3 regions of the Desulfosporosinus sp. BICA1-9 genome follow, and region 1 is predicted to be linked to each of the others. Evidence: riboswitches for the same ligand, from Rfam matches in the RefSeq annotation. Region 1 holds a riboswitch; each other region holds the start of a gene.
What was found. Region 1 has a riboswitch for cyclic di-AMP ahead of JL57_RS14825 (C40 family peptidase). Riboswitches for the same ligand answer to the same signal wherever they lie in the genome.
Positions count from the first base shown of each region.

Region 2: linked by a shared signal. The riboswitch ahead of eam (glutamate 2,3-aminomutase) and the one ahead of JL57_RS14825 (C40 family peptidase) in region 1 are both predicted to bind cyclic di-AMP.
Region 3: linked by a shared signal. The riboswitch ahead of JL57_RS23400 (NlpC/P60 family protein) and the one ahead of JL57_RS14825 (C40 family peptidase) in region 1 are both predicted to bind cyclic di-AMP.

Region 1 is NZ_JUEE01000124.1:3,111-7,876, forward strand. Features, by position in the region: gene JL57_RS14815 (hypothetical protein) at 1-413, shown strand, start outside; gene JL57_RS14820 (multicopper oxidase family protein) at 845-1,738, opposite strand; cyclic di-AMP (ydaO/yuaA leader) riboswitch at 1,930-2,069, shown strand; gene JL57_RS14825 (C40 family peptidase) at 2,074-2,871, shown strand; gene JL57_RS14830 (heavy-metal-associated domain-containing protein) at 3,220-3,483, shown strand; gene JL57_RS14835 (hypothetical protein) at 3,847-4,323, shown strand; partial or broken gene JL57_RS14840 (cell wall metabolism sensor histidine kinase WalK) at 4,374-4,766, opposite strand, start outside.
Region 2 is NZ_JUEE01000182.1:50,392-55,157, forward strand. Features, by position in the region: gene JL57_RS23060 (bifunctional ADP-dependent NAD(P)H-hydrate dehydratase/NAD(P)H-hydrate epimerase) at 1-1,181, opposite strand, end outside; gene acpS (holo-ACP synthase) at 1,269-1,625, opposite strand; gene JL57_RS23070 (TrkA C-terminal domain-containing protein) at 1,641-2,243, opposite strand; cyclic di-AMP (ydaO/yuaA leader) riboswitch at 2,383-2,510, shown strand; gene eam (glutamate 2,3-aminomutase) at 2,650-3,897, shown strand; gene JL57_RS23080 (TIGR01212 family radical SAM protein) at 4,170-4,766, opposite strand, start outside.
Region 3 is NZ_JUEE01000188.1:20,004-24,769, reverse strand. Features, by position in the region: gene JL57_RS23410 (dihydrodipicolinate synthase family protein) at 1-59, opposite strand, end outside; gene JL57_RS23405 (DUF401 family protein) at 312-1,625, shown strand; gene JL57_RS23400 (NlpC/P60 family protein) at 2,059-3,462, opposite strand; cyclic di-AMP (ydaO/yuaA leader) riboswitch at 3,465-3,601, opposite strand; gene JL57_RS23395 (prohibitin family protein) at 3,749-4,585, opposite strand; gene JL57_RS23390 (XdhC family protein) at 4,713-4,766, opposite strand, start outside.

The DNA.
Region 1 (4,766 bases):
ACGTCGTTGTGGCCGAACTTTATGAATTTGCAAATGGATATGAAGTAGAGCTCAAAGAGGGAGCGACAGGGGCTAAAGCCTATGAAGTTATGGTTTACAAGAATGGCGGACAGATCATAACTGACATGGGTCCAAATATTATGTGGAATACAAAATATGGACATATGAATTGGGGAAATAACGGGGCGGTTACAGTCAGCGAAGAACAGGCCACGAAGAGTGCTCAAGAGTTCGTATCCAAATTGGGCCAAGGATATTCAATCGGAAAACCGGAACTGGCTCCTGGTTACTATGAATTTATGGTTCAGAAAGATGGTAAGGATTACGCGGAACTTGATGTTAATGGATACACAGGTCAGGTTTGGTTTGAAAACTGGCAGGGACCGATTCTAAATACTATTGACGCAAAGTAAAAAGGGAATTGGCCAGCGAAAGCAACAAAAGGGCAGTTACCCCATGGGAGAAACTGCCCTTTTTTATTAGCTAACAGCTATTCTCTCTTTAGTACCAGACATACCGTTGTTTGTTATCTAGCAAGTTCTTCGTAAACTTCAGAGGTGGGGTTAGAGTCCATCCTTCGCCGCGGAGTGTTCCTTATTGGATAGACTGCTTCGGCGAAACCAATCCTCAGCGCGAATGTATTTGTTAAAGACTGTGCGCTTTCGGCGATACTCTATCCTACGCCGGTAGGTATTCCTTTGAGGGTTTGCGGCTTCGGCGATACTCTCCACTGGAGACTATCGTACTGGAGAATATCGTTACCGGAGGCTTTCGTTACTGGAGACTATCGTCTCAGGAGGCTTTCGTACCTGAAGCCTCGATGTTCAGCTTTAGCTGAACGAGTTCACTGTTTATAAAGAACCGTTGTCATCATCCCGCCTCCCGATTTAGACATGTTATTGGTCATATGGTGCGGTATATGGCAGTGAAAAGGCCACTGACCGGGATTATTAGCCGAAAACTCAATATCCCAAGTATCTCCAGAAGCAACTAATATATTGCTTCGCAAAAGTCGTTGACCAAGAGGAATCGTGTTGCCATCAGAAGCGGTTACATAGAATTGATGGCCGTGGAGATGGATTGGGTGGGCGGTTTCCATGGCATTACTCAAACGAATGCGAACATTCTCACCAATACAGACTTCTAGTGGCGTGGTGTCTGGAAAACATCGCCCATTAATTGTAAAGAAATTATAGTCCATATTGTAAGGATCGAGATCATAGACACCGGGTGTATATCCTCGCATGGGCTGTTTGTCGACATGGAACTCCTGGAACATGAGGAAGTAATCACGATGAACGCAGCTTGGTTGGTCTGGTTCCAAAATAATCAGGCCGCCTTGTAGGCCCATCATTTCCTGACGCAGCGCATCCAAATGAGCGTGATACATGTGAGTACCGGGTGGATTATTAATCTGAAATTGATAGTCAAAATAGTTTCCGGGTCCAATCTCAGGGCTAGTTGTCATACCAGGGGCACCATCCATGACGTTTGGAACATCTAAACCGTGCCAGTGCACGCTAGTTGATTCGGGAAGCCTGTTGAAAACACGAATATTGACAAAGTCCCCTGGATAAACATGGATAGTCGGTCCGGGTGTACTACCATTATATCCCCAAGCATTAATGTAGAGTCCAGGAAGAATCTCCCGTTGTACGGGTTGGGCAATTAACTCAAAGTATTTTACTCCATTTCTCAAAATAAAGGGTAAGCTGGGGAGATCTGGCGAGACCACCATATCCGTTCACGTCCTTTAGCATTTTAGGAAAGTATATGTTCGAGTCTGAGAATAGGTTCGCGTGAAGTGATCGTCAATTAGAGATTCCCGTTCATGGGGAATTCATATTTGTGTAGTATCATTAAGTGGTATTCAGAAGGGGGTTGAGATCGTTTCATTCCATTCTTACATTACCTTTAATGTGAAACATAATAATTAAAGTGCTGAATCTGAGCTTTTGGATGCTCAGAACGGGGGATTTCATGTGGGGTGAATCATGTGTAGAACATGTAGGGCTTACACCTTAGCCCGAATCCGTCAACTAACCTCGTAAGTAAAGAAAGGTGGACAACTTAGTGTTAATTCCCAAGAAAAAGTGGTTTAGTGGGGTTGCCCTTGCGGGTGTTATTTTGACAAGCAGCTTAACGGGGATAACCCCATCTCAAGCTGCAATGCTCAATTCTCAGGATGTCCCAAAGTTTGATACAGTTCAAACTACCTTACTCAAAAATCCTTCTTTAGCAGTTTCCACATCGAAAGTATATTCTGAGAGAATGCGTGAGGCATTTAATTGGACACCTAAGATCGAGGTCAAAACGAACGTGTCACAACCTGAAAGTAATAATCTTCCTGACGAAAAGCAAACGTCAACTCCTGTTGAAACGAAAACTCCAGCGACCGTGGACAAGACGACTCAAAAACCTCAGACCGTTAAAAAGCCTAGCGCTTCTTCGCTGAAGGTGGCCTCTGGGACTAAACAGGTTCCAGTATCCCAAGTGTCTAGGGGAAGTTTAGATGTTGACAAGCTCATTAGCCGTGCCCTAAGTTTACAAGGGATTCCTTATGTTTGGGGCGGAACGAGTCTAAAAGGATTTGATTGTTCCGGATTTGTGCAATATGTGTTCAAAGCTTCCGGGATTACTCTACCTCGAGTTGCCGCCGATCAGTACAAACTTGGCACACCTGTCAGCCGTAATGAGTTAAGACCTGGAGATCTCGTTTTTTTCCAAACCTATGCCCCTGGTGCTACGGATGTGAGGATATATATTGGTGGAGGGCGTACAATCGGAGCTGCTAGTAAAGGAGTAGATATTCAGAGCTTGTCGGATAGCTATTGGGCAAAACGTTATCTAGGCGCTCGACGGATTCGATAAGAAAATGTAGACTAGTAATGCCGGACAGTTGGATGCGTTGCATATAAGAAGGGATCCTGAACATCAATCAGGGTCCTTTCTTCATGAGAAATTTACGGTTTTTTTGAACATAATTTTATCAAACGTTAGCAAGAAGACCCCGACTTCAAGACTCCGTTGTGTTTAAGTTGGCAATGAATTGTGTTCCTTACAAAATTAAATTGTGTTAATTCAAGTTCTAACTTTAAATAAGGATATTTTGAGCTGATTTTTGGAATCATAACACCAGTTTGTACGATATATTTGGTTCATTGCAAAGGGAGATAACAAGCCAAAGATTTTACCTTTTAAAAAAGGAGAGATGTTGAAATGAGTGGTTGCTGTGGACATTCGAATAAAGGTCATTCTGGAGGGAATGCGTTGAATCCACAAGATGGTACTGTATTAAAAATTGAGGGAATGACTTGTGGTCACTGCAAGAGTTCAGTTGAAAAAGCGTTATCAAATGTACCTGGTGTTACTCAAGCAGAAGTCGATTTAGCTAGTAAACAAGCAGTAGTTTTAGGAACGACTGAACGTTCATTACTTATTAAGGCCGTAGAAGATGCTGGTTATAAAGTCATAAACAGTTAATAGACTAAACATCTGGAGTAACAATATGCTGAGATCCATATATATTCTAAGGCAGAATCAACTGAGGCGACAGATTTTTGTCCATGAGTTGGTGAATCTGATATCGCATATGTTCTAAATAAAAGTGGCTGAGGAGCTATTCCTCAGCCACTTTGATCTCTTATGGAAGCTGGACGATGAATTCAGTCTCATGCCTGACTTTTAAAAAATTTTTTCAACCTACCCCTTGATAATTAAACAGGTGTACGAATACTTTAGCGACTACAGGAGGTGACAGCCAGACTGAAGATCACAAATTGCTTCAAGTATTAGAGTTACAAAGTAAACACCAAGTTACGAATTATGAAAGGATTTGAATGAATTATGAAGAAGAGAGTTTTAATGGTTTCATTATCAATGGTTATGGTACTTGGATTGGCAGGGATCGTAAACGCTACTACAATTGGCAAAAATACCACGGATATGCAGCCAAAAGCTTCGACTGCACAGGCCTATATGAACAACAATGATGTCACAAGCACCGAAGTTGAGCAGGTAGAAACCACTCAGCCTGATCAAACAGTTCCATCCAAGACAGATGTCAACGATCAAATGAGGAGTTCCGCCGTGTCCATGAATGATCAAATGCAAAACATGCCAGTAAATACTCAGATGCAAAACATGCCGATAAATACTCAAATGCAAAATATGCCTATGAACACTCAAATGAATGACCAGATGAATAGTTCCCAACACACGCAAGGAATGACTGGAACGAACAAACCGAACAATTCTAACGCTTCTCAACAGCCAGCCCAAAAATCAAGCGGCAACAATATGATGGGATCCATGGGAAGATAAGTCCTAAGAAGTGGCATAAATGGAAACATAAAAGTAGTGGCTGAGGAAATCTAATCCTCAGCCACTACTTTTATCTCTTTAGGAAGCTGGACGATGAATTCAGTCTCATGCCCGACTTCACTCTGTACGGTGATCGTGCCTTGATGGAGGTCTATAATTTGGCGGACCAGCGCCAGACCAATTCCAGTTCCCCCTGTCTCACGGGTTCGAGATTTGTCAGCTCGGTAAAAACGCTCGAATATTAAAGGAAGGTCGTCTTCCGAGATGCCTATACCTGTGTTTGTAATCTTAATTTCAGCAAAATCCGGTGTTTCTGTAAGCACGACGGTAACCTGACCGCCTGCGTTAGAGTACCGATAAGCATTATGCACCAGATTGTAGAAGAGCCGGGTCAGAAGGCGCTCGTCTCCGGACGTAGTCACGGATTCTTCCGAGACGTTCCA
Region 2 (4,766 bases), on a different contig from region 1:
TGGGGTGTAAGAATCAAAGGCCCTCGCCCACTTCTCAACCCTAGTAAGCTAGGCTCCGCAGCGACTAAATTAAGCGCATCCGCATCCAAGACAACCGGACAGCTTAGATTTCTGAGGATTTCTTCGAGCACTGGGATAAATTGCAGATTCTGACCTAAGCCAGGACCCATTGCAAGAGCCTGCGCGTTTCTAGACTGCCTATTAATCACTGACCAAGCTTCTTCATTTAGGTAATCCTCTCCAGGAGCGTGCCAAACGGTTGCCTCTGTAAGGCAGGCATCTACATCGTTGGCAATTCCCTCTGCAGTCACGATTTGCAACAGTCCAATCCCACTACGCAAAGCACCCCGTCCTGCCAGAACCGCGGCTCCGCTCATCCCCTTAGACCCTGCCACAAGAATCCCTTTGCCATGGGTTCCTTTGTGACCTTTTAGTTGACGTACAGGAAGACTAGTGCGTATATCCTCATCCATCAAGACAAAGGTCGATATTCCTTCATCTTCTAAGTATGCGTCGGGAATAGAAATTGGATCCACTATAACCCGTCCACAATAATCTGGGCCTTCACCGAGAAAAAGACCCCATTTCGGGAGTCCAAAAGTAACAGTGGCTTGGGCGCGGACCGCTGTACGGTAAACATTACCCGTATTGGCCTCTACCCCACTGGGGATATCGATGGAAATCACCCATCCTGGAGAATGGTTTACTTCGTCCACATATTCTTCTATTAAGCCTGGCAAAGCACCACGCAAGCCAATTCCATAAAGTGCATCCACGACAACATCTGCTTGAGCGAGAGCTAAACGTGTTAAGCGGCGTTGCTCTTGGCCTTTAATCTCGAACAATTTTCCGCTAGTACCTTGATATAGACGTAAATTTAAAGCAGCATCTCCTTTAAGTTCTTCAAGTCCAGCAAATAACAAAACGGTAACATCCATGCCCTGGAACACAAGATGGCGTGCAACAGCTAAGCCATCTCCGCCGTTATTACCCTTTCCAGCTAGAATCACTGCTTTTCGTCCACTTAATTCTCTCTGCTCTTGATGATTAAGAAGATTACGTCGAATCTCTTCAACGACTGCCCAGGCTGCATTTTCCATCAGGAGCAAACTGGGGATACCATAATGATGAATCGCTTTTTCTTCGATCTGACGCATTTGTTCTGCGCTGACCACACGCACATTCCCCACCCCGGTTCTCTCTCAATTTAAGACTTCACTTGTACTTCTTATGCTGTAGGGATCCATGAATTGCCCCTAGCTTTTCGTTCAGCTTAAAATCGCAAAGGCCATCGCTTGGGTTCGATTATGGGTCAAGCTTACCCTTACTTGGGACCCGCCCCTGGCTCTGACTTGATTCATAGCTCTAGAACTGAGATAGACCAGAGGCTCTCCGCTTAAATCATTCAAGATTTCTATATCGTGCCAAGATAAGCCGCTAAGCCCTGTCCCTAAGGTCTTTAGAATAGCCTCTTTGCCAGCAAAACGAGCAGCATAACTCTGGATGCCTTTTCCCAGTAAGTTCTCACGCTCTTGGATTGTGAAAAGACGCTCAAACAATTTAGGTTGCCTCTTATAGGCCTGAACGACTCGTTCTATTTCAATAATATCAATACCTGGATACATCGTGCCTACTCCAAATCATAGAATTAACTTTAATTTTTGCTGACCCTCAGCTGAGCCAGCTACCAGTAAGACATCTTCTCCCCGAAGGACAAACCCTGTCTCCGGTGAAAACTGCTCAAGGCCGTCTCGAACCACCGCTACAATGGTGGTTCCTGTACGCTCCCGGATTTTCAATTCTTTCAAGGTCTTGCCAATGGCCGGTGAGCTTTTTCCGATTTCTACTTCTCCGATATCCATCCAACGAGACATTAAACGATCTGAATAACCTAAAAACTTGTTCAGATGACTTTCAATCTTTAAGTCATTTTCACGCCTTTGATCCATCAGCTTTTTCAAATCTTCTACAAAGACCTGAATTTCTCCTTTTTGATCAAAGGATTTAACAAATTTTTCAGCCATAGCTTTCGATGTTACCGTAATTCCTACGCCTTGACTGACCATCACCACACCGACATTTTGCAAAACGGCGATGGCCCGACGAATGGTTTCTGGAGATACATTATACCGCCCTGCTAAAGTAGAACGGCCATGTATCCTTACTCCCTCATGGTACTCCCCCATCATAATGGCGTGGGCTATGTCAATGGCGATTTCTTGATAACGTGCATGGTCCAATATGTTCAACCCCTTATCGTACTTCCTGGTTCGAATTTCCAATGAATTTCATTCTATTATAACATAGCCAACATCAGCTGACATCATGCTATTGACGGGTAACAACTTATATGCTATTATTAGGTTGTTAGTAAAAAAATGTTATATTAAACTGCTGAATTTCCCAAAGGGAAAACGGGGGAACCATTCTTGGGGTGAATCGCTAAACGCGTAGAGCATGTTTCAGCTCGAACCCGACAGCTAACCTCGTAGGCGTTGAAGCACGTTTAACGTGATATTCTGCGTTATTACCGTTGGGAGCCGTTATATATAATCGGTTCTTTTTTGTTTGAAAAAAGAACCCAACTGTTATCCCCCCAGGCCAAACTAAGGAACCCATTCGGAAATCTAATTTCAAGGAGGGATATAAATGTCCGTTCAACTACAAAACCGTCCAGATGCCTTTCGTCAATACGCACTGAAGCGAGCAGAAGAGCTTAAACAAATGATTACCCCATATTTAACCCAATCGGAGAGTATTCCGACTGGATCCGTTTGTTCAGAAATGTTCGAAACTCGTCGAGCAAAGATTCTAAGCTATTTCGGCGCAACGCCTGAAGACTGGGAAAACTGGCATTGGCAAATGACCCACAGAATATCAGATTCCCATGTCCTAGATTCGTTACTACCCTTAACAGCTGAGCAACGCATTGAACTTGAACGTGTTGGGAAAACCTTTCGCTGGGCTGTATCTCCTTATTATCTGAGTTTAATGGATGATACTGATCCCTTTGATCCTATTCGGCTACAAGGATTACCCACCCAGGCAGAACTTTTTGATAATTTTGGTGAAGAAGATCCCATGGGAGAGGCAATTACATCCCCTGCTGCCAGCATAACACGACGTTACCCAGATCGTTTAATCATCAACGTCACTAACATGTGTGCTATGTACTGCCGACATTGTCAACGCAGACGAAATATTGGGGAAACAGATACCCATTCTCCGCGCCATCAGCTTAAAGAGGCACTGGACTACATTCGGGCAAACCCTGAAATCCGCGATGTCTTAGTGACGGGAGGAGATGCCTTACTACTTAGTGATCTAACCTTAGATTGGCTTCTCGGAGAACTCCACGCTATCCCCCACGTAGAAATCAAGCGCCTTGGGACGCGGGCTCCAGTCACCCTACCCATGCGCATTACGGATGAATTATGCACAGTCCTGGCAAAATACCCTCCTATCTACATTAATACTCAGTTCAACCACCCCAAAGAAGTCACAAAAGACGCTAAAGATGCGGCCGATAAACTGATTGCAGCCGGTGTGGTCCTGGGGAATCAGGCGGTTTTACTCAAAGGTATCAATCATCAGCCAGAGGTTATGAAAAAACTTAATCATGAATTGCTGAAAATCAGGGTTCGCCCCTACTATATCTTCCATGCTAAAAATGTCAAAGGAACCCGCCATTTCGTTCCCAGAATCCAAGACGGAATTGCAGTTATGGAACAGTTACGTGGCCATACCTCCGGACTTGCTGTGCCAACATATATTATTAATGCCCCTAAAGGTGGAGGCAAAACACCCATTTCTCCTCAATACCTTGTGTCCCTCGATGAAAACAAAGCTGTTTTGCGTACTTGGGAAGGAAAGCACATCCAGTATGAGACGCCATAATTAGTAGAAAACGCACTCTTGAAAGGAGCTGTGCAACATGACAGAACGTCTTAATAATGACCAAATAACTCAACGGATTATGGATACAAATTCAGATCTGAAACGATATTTGAACTTAGCTCCCAGCTTCAATATAACCCCATCCACCCCTAAACCTTCGAGCAGCTCTAAAGCATTTGGTTCCCACCAACCTTTGCCCTTACGGCCTCCTCTGAGGCCATAATCTCATGTACTCTCCTCTTTCTGGCGATCTTTCGAGATCGCTATTTTTTTTATACCTGCCTTTTTCCTTGCCATGAATCTCGCCGTTCTAACTCAGCATCGATAGCATTGAGAACCTCCCATTTTTTACGGCTCCACAGAGGTCCAATCAGATCATCGGGTGGGCCGTCTCCCGTAAGGCGATGAATAACCATCTCTGGTGGTAGAATCTCTAAAATATCGGCAACCAGCGCAACATACTCCTCTTTCGACATGAGATCAAAAGGCTCGTCCTGAAAAATTGTTGCCAATGGAGTTCCCCTTAAAACATGCAGTAAGTGAATTTTAATCCCTTCTAAGGGAAGCTTGGCAACCACTTGCGCGGTTGCCATCATCTCCGCTTTCGTTTCTCCCGGTAGACCCAAGATTATGTGGGCGCAAACCCGTATTCCTCTGGCCTGCAACTGCTCAAGACCCTTGAGAAATTGGGCATAGTCATGCCCCCTGCCTATCCATTCCATCGTTCGGTCATGTCTACTTTGCAAACCCAACTCAACCCATAAATAGGTCCTTTGATTCAGTTCTTCGAGATAATTTAGAACATCCTCCGGCAGGCAGTCTGGTCTAGTGGAGATGGACAGCCCGACGACCTTCTCCTCCGCAAGGGC
Region 3 (4,766 bases), on a different contig from region 1:
ACGAGTTTGGCGGATAAATTGATTCCTGTATTACCCGGGAGACATAGTTTAGGCCTCATAATTACGATCACCTGACCTTTATAAATTTGACCCAAAAGCGAGAAGATAACTCTCTACCATAAATAATTATAATGACCATACCTATCCCATATTATAGGGTAACTATAACACATGGAGTCAATCAAAAACTATGGAATTGACTTTAGCTTTTCATGTATTCTTCTGTTGAAGATAATACAGTATTCTAGGGGGATTGGGTAAAAAAACACGTTGAAAAAACGAGTGAGAGGGTTTATAGTGAATGATGTTTATTGGCTAGGGGAATTCCCCTAGGCCATCTGGAAATAGAAGGGACGTTGAAACCCATGATCGTCATGGCGAAAATTCTAAGCACCTTGATCCTTGTTATTTGGCTTCTGCGGAGGCGCGTTCAAATCGGGTATGCTATGTTAGCAGGCTCGATTATCTTATTCTTAATTGCTTCGCCCACCTGGGAAAAAGCATCTGCTTCACTTCAAGCTACCTTACTGGAAATAAGAACCTGGGAAGTCATGCTAGCGATGTTTTTCGTCATGTGCCTTGAGCACCTTCTACGCACGAGTGGAACCATAGAAGGTTTTATGAAGTCTATGAAAACAATGCTGCGCAGTGATCGCGTCCTACTCGCTCTCATGCCTGCTTTCTTGGGCTTACTTCCCTCGTTGGGTGGAGCAATTTTCTCGGCACCCATGGTAGAGCACGCTAGCAAAAGGTACCATCTTACTCCGGAAAACAAGGTTACTATTAACTATTGGTTTCGCCATATCTGGGAATATTCGAATCCTATTGTTCCTGCCTTAATCCTCGGTAGTCAAATATCATCTATTCCCTTAGGCACCTTAGTAACTCACATGGTAGGATATACATTCTTGGCACTGATCCTGGGTTGGATATTCCTTCTAACAGGGGTAAAATTCCGCCCTCAAAAGCAACTGGAAAATCAAACCAAGCTTGAAGTTTCTGCTTCGCTAGAAGCCACTCTTGTTGAATCCACTTTGACTAAAACTTCTTGGCACTCTGTGCGGTATATACTCCTGGCACTTGGCCCAATTATCGTAAACATCATCCTCGTGGTCACCTTTCATTTGAGTGCAGCGGTTTCCATGGGATTAGTCGTCCTCGCAATGATTGTAATCTTGCGCTTACGATGGAAACAAGTGATCCGTATGATGATTAATTCATTTGAGAAAAAACTCCTTTTGGGAATTCTCAGTATCATGTTCTTTCAAAATGTCCTAACGGCCTCAGGGTTGGTGCAGGAACTTGTTGCGCTTTTACAAGGCACAAATCTTCCCATCGCAATCATGCTTGGACTCAGTGCTCTGATGGTCGGAATCCTCACTGGGTCCCCCCAAGCCGTTGTTGCGATCACTTTCCCGATTATTGCAGCTCTTGCACCAGGTAGTATTAATACAGCTACCACCGCGTACATCATGGGTATCGCCGGAGCGATGCTCTCGCCGGCGCATCTTTGCCTAATTGTAACGGGGGAATACTTCAAAGGAGACATCTTTAAGTCGCTACGCCCTGTACTGCTTCTCGAAGGCATCATCCTTATGATTGTTATGGTAACTTACTTTGTATAAAAGGGCATACTGATAGAAGAATGACAAAGGAAGCTGCGCTAATCATTAGATGATGCATCTCAAGCTCTTTTGGAACTTGACAATACTACGTTAATTCCATTCATGCTCATCGAAACGGATTATAAGAGAAATAGGAAATAGGTCTGAAATAAAGAGACAATGGTGCCATCTAGCATCATTTCCTTAGGATATCCTGTCGAAACTATACAAGCTACGGACCGATACGATGAAACCTGTATTCATCGAGAAATTTGGTGAAACTGCCATCCGAATGTGATTTAGGGTGTTCAAAAGCCCTCTTGGGCCGTAATAATTCACGGTACAGAGGGCTTTATCTTTATATTGCTATACTTTTGGGGCGAGCATTTGAAAAAAACGCTTAACACTAATACCGGTTACCACGTGGTAACCGGTATTAGTACATATTCAATCTCTAATATCTGCGTGCCCCGAGGTAACGGGAGGCGTAAAAGCTATCACTAAGGCTTGATACTTTTACATTACTATTAGGGTTACTGGCATGAACAAAACGTCCTCCTCCGGTATAAATGCCCACATGTGATGCACCCTTAGCATAGGTTGTAAAGAATACTAAATCACCGGGCACAAGACCATCTCTGCCCACTGCAGTTCCTGAAGCGAATTGGCTGAACGATGTACGAGGGAGGGATATCCCAGCACCTGCCAAGACATACTTGGTAAAACCTGAACAGTCAAAGCCACTGCGTGTTGTTCCGCCAAAAACATAGGGCGTCCCTTGCAAACTAAGGGCGAAATCTACGATGCTTGAAGAACCACCGCTTCCACGAGAAGCTGCGTAAGCGACAGTGACAGGCCGACTATTGGGGCCTTTAGCGATTACTTGATTGACAGGAGCTTGAATGACTTTTTCATCGACTACCTGCTTAGTAACGTCAATCCCATTCTTTTGCACATAAGAATATGTAACTAATTTTGAGCCATTACTACCTTGAGTAATGACTTTTGTTTTGCCGTATCCTAAACTGTTATCAGATTTTGTTACGACATCATAGGGGATTGTCTCTGGACCCGAATAGGTTCCCTGACTCACGACAGTAAGATAGGGTGTTGAATCCACAAGCTTAATAATTTGGCCGGGTTGCAACTTTGTATCTTTAGTTGCTCCTGGATTACCGGCTAATACTTCATCTGTCAACATATTATTTTTGCGCGCAATAAGCCACCAAGAATCGTTGGCTAGGACAGTATAATCCTTTGTCCTTATTTTACCATCAACTAACTTCTTAAAAGCTTGATCAACTTGGATCATTTGATCTGGTTGGACCTCTGTCTCTTCGACATGAACCTCTTCGGCAAAACTAACCGAAGTGACCTTATTTTCCTCACTGGGTTTAACATAATAGGATTCATAGTCTTTAAGAACTTTATCGGAATCTTCTTTGCTGGGTAAAACTGCAATTACAGAACCATCTGCTTCTAACTTATAACCATCAAGATAAAATCCCAATTTATCTTCCAATGTCTGTTCGCTTAAAGCAGAGTCATCATAGGCTGTTCGATTTACCCTAACCTTTTCATAGGTAATTTGGTCATGGGTTTTGGCAATCAGCCCGAAGGGCTTGCCATGTTCTTCTAGAATCGTTTCAACCAGATTATTACCCGTATTAACATCACGAACTAAGCCAATCTCTTGACCGTTAATCATTACGACAGCCGCAGAAGTCGTTGTCGAAAGATAATTGGTCAGTCCTCCAGTTAGGATAATTGTAATTGCTAGACCACCGATGACTTTCGGTGATTTCCATGATATTTTTTGGAGAGTGTTACGGAAAGATTGTTTGAAATCGAGTTGCATTGTTTTTCACCTTTCATAGCTTACGAGGTTAGTTGACGGATTCGGGCAAGAAGGTGTAAGCCCGACGCGTATAATGCGCGTTTCACCCCATAAAAATATCCCCCGCTCTAGATGAATCTAGATTCAGCCTTATTTTTCCTTTTTACGGCACATCATAAATTATTCGACGAAATATGCAAATGTCCTTTAAATAATTTTATGTAAAACTTGGTAAAATAGTTCATCTTACACTAAAAAAACCCCCACTTCTTGTAAGTGGGAGTTTCATTTGATGGGGTGAATGAGTTCACTGGGCGCCATTGACATTGATAAAAGGAACAGCGCCACCAGTAACATTTGGAAGTTTACCATCCCATTTTTCAATGGCTTTAATTTGAGCTTCAATTTCTCTTAGCTTAACAAGTTCCGGGGTGACTTCTTGTTTTTGGAGACGTAACGATTCAGCTTCAGCTTTAGCTTGCTCGATTTTCTGTTTAGCCTCAATTTCGATTCTCTGAAGATCAAGATTGGCTTTTAAAGCTCGCTGCTCAGCAATTTGTTTTTGCTCGATTGCGTTATTGAACTCCTCACTGAATTTGAATTCTGTAATGTTAATTTCATCAAGAATCATATAATAAGTGGATAATTTTGACGACAGTGTCTCTTTGATCTTGGAACTAACTTCTGAACGTTTTGAGATCAGCTCCTCAGCAGTGTATTGGGCAGTAACCGCTTTTACTGCTTCGCCGATGGCGGGATCTACAATTCGATCTCCATAGGATAAACCTACACTTTGATACAGCTTATTCGCTGCACTGGGCTCAAGGTGAAAGTTAACTGCGACAGTTGTGGTAACGATTTGTAGGTCTTTTGAAGCGGCCGTTTGATCGGATTGAGATTTTTGGACTCGTACATCAACATGGATCACGTCTTGAATGAAGGGGATCTTAAAATGAATCCCTTCAGTTAAAACGATCGGGCTCACTGCCCCTAATTGAAGAACGATGCCTCTTTGACCTGCATTCACGATGACAAAGGCATTTAGCCCCAAGAAAATAAGGACTAGAAGCACTAGGCCAGATGTGATAAGGCTTTTACTCATTTTAGGTTTTGGAATCATATTGACAACCTTTGAAGAATCCAGTTGGGTGCCCTCCTCTCATTTATATCGAGTAGATTATTTTCTGCTTTTCCCTGACCTTAGGTAAGATTCCCGTTTATCAAGAACGCGATATTTATTAGTACTCTTTTTTGCAATAAGTATGACGAATTTATTTGAAAGAGGAGGACATTCGATGCCGTCTAAGGTCAGCACGAGGTATAGA